DNA from 2 places in the Clostridioides sp. ZZV15-6598 genome. Region 2 is predicted to be linked to the other one. Evidence: riboswitches for the same ligand, from Rfam matches in the RefSeq annotation. Region 2 holds a riboswitch; the other holds the start of a gene.
The links. Region 2 has a riboswitch for thiamine pyrophosphate ahead of KGF50_RS09700 (MTH1187 family thiamine-binding protein). Riboswitches for the same ligand answer to the same signal wherever they lie in the genome.
Positions count from the first base shown of each region.

Region 1: it holds a riboswitch for thiamine pyrophosphate, as region 2 does, so the genes downstream of both, thiC (phosphomethylpyrimidine synthase ThiC) here and KGF50_RS09700 (MTH1187 family thiamine-binding protein) in region 2, are expected to answer to the same signal.

Region 1 is NZ_JAGWCS010000125.1:5,516-8,737, forward strand. Features, by position in the region: gene recQ (DNA helicase RecQ) at 1-1,258, shown strand, start outside; TPP riboswitch at 1,347-1,458, shown strand; gene thiC (phosphomethylpyrimidine synthase ThiC) at 1,601-2,902, shown strand; gene thiS (sulfur carrier protein ThiS) at 2,951-3,145, shown strand; gene thiF (sulfur carrier protein ThiS adenylyltransferase ThiF) at 3,138-3,222, shown strand, end outside.
Region 2 is NZ_JAGWCS010000039.1:4,249-7,470, forward strand. Features, by position in the region: gene KGF50_RS09690 (winged helix-turn-helix transcriptional regulator) at 1-56, shown strand, start outside; gene KGF50_RS09695 (hypothetical protein) at 176-337, opposite strand; cyclic di-GMP riboswitch class I at 406-495, opposite strand; TPP riboswitch at 967-1,066, shown strand; gene KGF50_RS09700 (MTH1187 family thiamine-binding protein) at 1,197-1,487, shown strand; gene KGF50_RS09705 (ABC transporter permease) at 1,462-2,232, shown strand; gene KGF50_RS09710 (ABC transporter substrate-binding protein) at 2,254-3,222, shown strand, end outside.

The DNA of each region.
Region 1 (3,222 bases), on a different contig from region 2:
TGCTCAAAAAGTTATTTCATGTGTAGCTAGAATGAAAAGAAGCTATGGTGTTACTACTATTGTAGATGTACTTAGAGGTTCCAAAAACAAAAAAATTTTACAACTTGGTTTAGATACTTTGTCTACATATAATATTATGAGAGATTACTCAAGTGAAGACTTGAAGAATTTTATAAACACATTAGTTTCTCATGGTTTTTTAGATTTAGTCGAAACTTTAGGTAGCGGAAACAGAGGAAGTTATCCAACTATAAGATTAAATGATATGTCTATGAAAGTTTTGAAGGGTGAGGCAAAGGTAGAATTTAAGGAAATTGTAATGACAAAATCCCTAGAAGTAGAAGATGAATTATATAGTGCTTTAAGAGAATTAAGACACTTAATTGCAAGTGAAGAAAAAATAGCTCCATATATGGTTTTTGGAGATGGAACACTTAGAGCTATGTCTAGTAGTTATCCAGTCAATAAAGAAGAAATGCTAAATATATCTGGAGTAGGAGAAATTAAATATCAAAAATATGGTGAAGATTTTGAAACACTAATAAAAGAATATGTCGAAAAAAATAATATTGATAAAAAGGATAAAGAAAAAAATGTCGATTTAATAAATGTTAATAGTGAATTTCTTGAAATTAATACAGATAAAGCTTTATATGAAAAGCTAGTAAATATTCGAGAAGAATATGCCAAGAAAGAAAAATTACTTCCATATATGATTTTAGCTAATAAGGCTTTGAAAGAAATAAGTGGAAGATACCCACTTGATAAAGAACAATTAAAGGATATTTCAGGTATAGGTGAAGTAAAAATTGAAAAGTATGGGGCTAGTATTTTAGATGAAGTTAAACAGTATGTAAAAGAAAATAATATTGATGTTAATTGGGAGAAAAAGAAAAAAAGAAAATTGATACTAGATGGAGAAAGCAGAAAAAACAATGAAATAGCATTAGATTTGTTAAATCAAGGTAAGGATATACAAAGTGTAAGTCAAGAAATAGAAGTATCTTTATCTACAGTTATTGGATATGTATATGATTATGTAAAAGATGGGCAAAGTATATCATTTACATTAGATTTAGAAAGTTTTTATAGTGAAGATGAAAAGAAGATGATTTTAGAAGTATGTGAAGAAGTAGGTTATGAAAATTTAAATAACATAAAAAGAAAACTTCCAGATTCAATAAAGTATGAAAATATAAGGGCTGTGATACTTAAATCTTATCTTGAAAATTCGAAAAAAGGTGTATTATTAGAGTAAAGTTAAGTGAATTAAAATATAAAATTTGTATTATTATGTTGAACTAATATTTTTGCTGTGTTATACTGAATTTGTAAAAATGATAAAAATTTAGAGCTAGGGGCGCTAGAATTGGCTAGCTGAGAGATAAAGCCGTAACTTACAAACCCTAATAACCTGATCAAGATAATGCTTGCGAAGGGAAGCTTTGTAATATAATTTTGTTATATAAATAGATAAATTATTCTGTATAGTGAGAAATTTGTCTAAGTGTATATATGATTATAAGAGTGCTTTCCAAAACAAGGAAAAGCACTTTTTTTATTGTTAAAAACTATAACTTTAATCTTGGAGGAATGTAATATGAATTATACAACGCAAATGGATGCTGCTAGAAAAGGCATAATAACTAAAGAAATGGAAACCGTTTCTCAAAAGGAACAAGTAGATGTAAATGAATTAAGAGAATTAATAGCAAAAGGACAAGTTGTTATACCTGCTAACAAAAATCATAAATCCTTAAGTGCAGAAGGTGTAGGTAAAAATTTAAGAACAAAGATAAATGTAAACCTAGGAATTTCAAGAGATTGTAAGAATATAGAAAATGAACTTGAAAAAGTTAAAGTGGCAATAGACATGAAAGCTGAAGCAATAATGGATTTAAGTAACTATGGAAAAACTAGAGAATTTAGAGAAAAAGTTGTTGAAATGTCACCTGCAATGATAGGTTCGGTTCCTATGTATGATGCAGTAGGGTATTTAGAAAAAGAACTAAAAGATATAACAGAAGAAGAATTTTTAAATGTAATAAGACAACATGCTGTTGATGGAGTTGATTTTATTACTATACATGCTGGTCTTACTAGAAGTGTTTGCCAAAAGATAAAAAATCATGAAAGATTAACTCATATAGTATCTCGTGGAGGTTCATTATTATTTGCTTGGATGGAGTTAAATAATAAAGAAAATCCTATTTATACTAATTTTGATAAGATTTTAGATATATGTGAAGAATATGATGTTACATTAAGTTTAGGAGATGCTTGTAGACCTGGCTGTATAAAAGATTCTACAGATGGTGTTCAGATTCAAGAACTTGTAGTATTAGGAGAGCTTACTAAAAGAGCATGGGAAAGAAATGTACAAGTCATGATAGAAGGACCTGGACATATGGCTATTGATGAAATAGAAGCAAATGTAGTGTTAGAAAAAAGACTATGTCATGGAGCACCTTTTTATGTTCTTGGTCCATTGGTTACAGATATAGCACCAGGTTATGACCATATAACTAGTGCAATAGGGGGAGCATTAGCATGTGCTAAAGGAGTAGACTTTTTATGTTATGTAACTCCAGCAGAACATTTAAGATTGCCTAATTTAGATGATATGAAAGAAGGGATAATAGCTGCTAAAATAGCCGCTCATGCAGGAGATATAGCTAAGAATGTTAAAGGAGCTCGTGAGTGGGATAACAAAATGAGTAAAGCTAGAGCAGATTTAGATTGGTGTGAAATGTTTAGACTTGCGATAGACCCTGAAAAGGCTAAAAGATATAGAGATGAATCAACTCCTACTCATGAAGATAGTTGTACTATGTGTGGAAAAATGTGTTCAATGAGAACAGTTAAGAAAATATTAAACAATGAAGAACTTAATTTAATATAATTTGTACAGAACATTAGTTGAATAAAATCAAAAGGAGGAGGTGATTTAGTGAAGGTTAATGGAAAGAATATTGAATTCGAAGAAAACTTAACTGTTATAGATTTGTTGAATAAATATAATTTGAAGAGCGATAGAGTTGTAGTTGAGATAAATCTAGAAATAATTGAAGAATCCAATTACAATACATATATATTAAAAGATGAAGATGTTGTAGAACTTATTAGCTTTATTGGAGGTGGTTAAAATAAAAATATTTGTAAATGAAATATTAACAGATGTTGAAGAAAATACAACTGCCTATAAAGTTAGAGATAATTACA
Region 2 (3,222 bases):
CATTAGAGCTTATATTATTAGAGTTATGTAATTGGGGTAAACAGTATATAAAATAAACTTAGTTGTATGTTTAATTAAAAATAAAAAAAGAAATATACTTTAATCAATTTTATATCGATGATACATTTAAAATGTAGATAAAACTAAAAAGGGTTTTCTAGAAAATAAAATCCATTTAATTATACTTACTTACCAATACCATCACTTGATGTAAACAAGATTCCACAACATTTTCACCATACTCTAGTATAAAATCGTTTAACTGCGTATCTATAAAATTACAGTAATCGTATGAACTGCATATATAGGCAGTTAGTATATGCGTACATCTATCCATTTTATTTATAAACATATATTATTTATCCCCCTAAAAAACTTTCATAAAAAACAAAAAGAAAATATCTTTTTGGCAACTGGCTGACATAACTTATTTTATAAGTGTTAGTCCCTATAGCTTTGCGTCACTAAATTTCTCTAGTTTTGCCTGTTTAGTTTTATTCTACGATTATAATATTACAGGAAAACGTTTTATTTTTCAATATATAAACTAAAAAAATTAAATATAAAAGTTATTTTGCCCTTTAAAAATAAAACATACAAGTAAATTATGCAATAAAGCTTGTTGTCTAAAAGGAACTGTAGATTTATATTATTAATTTATTTGAATTATATTGATGAAGTAGCACAAAATTAATCAATAAGAAGTGGTCAATATATTAAAAAGAGTATATATAATCAATATATGTGTATAAAAATATATTATATTAAAAATAATAATATCAAGAGAATAAAGTTATAGTAAATAAAAGGGGGTTATTAAAATTTTAAAAAAAATTAGTGGGGATAAAGACAATAAATCATAAAATATTATATAGTTTTGTAAATTTTAATACAGATAAAATATATAATATAAATAAAAAATTTGTTAAAATATGATAAGTGTAGTATAATCAAGTAGAAAAGATATAATATATTTCGGGGAGCTAATATGCTGAGAGGAGATTTTATCTCGACCCTTTGAACCTGTTTGGATAATGCCAGTGTAGGGAGACCAGTAAAGATAAAAATAAGTCTTATCCTATTTTGGATAAGGCTTTTATTTTATTTAAATATACTATGTTTTTATCTATAAAATATTTTAACAAAAAACAAAATATACCTAGTAGGTATTAATTATTTTAAAAGGAGTGATTTAAATGGTAATTGCAGACATAGCAGTAATGCCACTAAGACCTTATAAAGGTGAAGAAGAAATGTATAAAGTAGTAGATGCTTGTATAGCAGAAATTGAAAATAGTGGTCTTAAATGTGAAATAGGAGCAATGAGTACTACTGTTGAAGGTGATTTTGATGAAGTTTTTGAACTACTAAAAAAAGTACATAAAATCCCTTTTAATCTTGGATGTGAAAGAGTTATAACAGTAGCTAGAGTAGATGAAAAAGCTGGGGGTTTAACTATAGATGAGAAACTTAGAAATCATAGATAAAGTCAAAAATAGTATATACCCAATAGCAACATTTTTGTTTATACTTATTTTTTGGCAATCTGTGGTAGAAGTTTTAAAGGTTCCTCAATATATACTACCTACACCAATAGATATAATTAATGTATTTTTTAAAGATTATCAAAATTTATCTATGCATGCCATGGTTACTATAGGGGAAGCAATATTTGGATTTATAGTTGCAATAATAATATCTTTAATAATTGGAATATTAATGGATTTTGTATTGATAATAAAAAAATGTCTTTATCCTATTATGTTAGTGACTCAAATGATACCTACAATAATAATAGCTCCACTTTTTATGATTTGGTTTGGATTTGGAACAATGCCAAAAATATTGATGGTAATGCTTACTTGTTTTTTTCCTATATTAATAAGTTTTGTAGATGGTATTGAGAATATTGATAAAGATTATTTAAATTTGTTTAAGACTATGAATTCAAATAAGATTAATACTTTTATTCATCTTAAATTTCCTATGTCAATGGATAAATTTTTTTCTGGACTTAAAATATCTGCTACTTATGCTGTAATGGCAGCAACTGTTGCAGAGTGGTTAGGTGGAACAAAAGGTCTTGGTGTTTATATGCTAAGGTCAAAAAGTGCATATGCACTTGATAAAGTATTTGCATCTACTATATTAGTAGTTATATTTAGTTTAATATTTGTAGGAATTGTACAAGCTATAAAAAAAGTTGTTATAAAACATAGATTAGAAGATTAAATGCATTTGAGGGAGGATATTATGAATTTCAAAAAATTAGGAATATTAGGTTTGGTAAGTGCTCTTACATTAGCAACAATAACTGGATGTTCTTCTGGAAATAATAGTGATAAAGATAAAAAAAATAGTAAAGATACTTCTTCTAAAAAAGTGACTGTTGTACTTGATTGGACACCAAATACGAATCATACTGGATTATTTGTGGCACTTGATAAAGGTTACTATAAAGAAGAAGGTTTGGATGTTGAAATAGTACAACCACCTGAAAGTGGAGCTGAAACTTTAGTTGCAACAGGAAAAGCTGACTTTGGTATAAGCTATCAAGAGCAAGTTACTTATGCAAAAACTAGTGAAGACCCACTTCCAATAAAAGCTGTAGCTACTGTTATACAACATAATACTTCTGGATTTGCATCTCCAAAAGAAAAAAATATAACTACAGCAAAAGATTTTGAAGGAAAAACTTATGGAGGTTGGGGTTCTCCATCAGAAGAAGCTGTTTTTAAAGCAGTTATGAAGAAAAATGGAGCTGACTTTAATAAATTAAAAATAGTTAATACTGGTCAAGATGATTTCTTTGCAGCTATGAAAACTGTAGATTTCGCATGGATATTTGAAGGTTGGGATGTAGTTAAAGCTAGTTTAATTGATTATGATTTAAACTTTATACCAGTAAAAGACTTAGATGAAAGATTGGACTATTATACACCACTTATAATTTCTAATGAAACTGTACTTAAGGACAACCCAGAACTTGCTAAAAAATTCTTAAAAGCTACAACAAAAGGTTATGAGTATGCAATAAAAAATCCTGAAGATGCTGCAAAAATTTTAGTAAAACATGCTCCTGAAGTAGACGAAAAATTAGCAATAAAGAGTCAAGAGTATTTAGCAGGTAAATATAAAGATGATGCACCAAGATGGGGAGAAATGAAAGATAGTGTATGGAATAACTATACATCATTCTTAAAAGAATATAAATTAATAGAC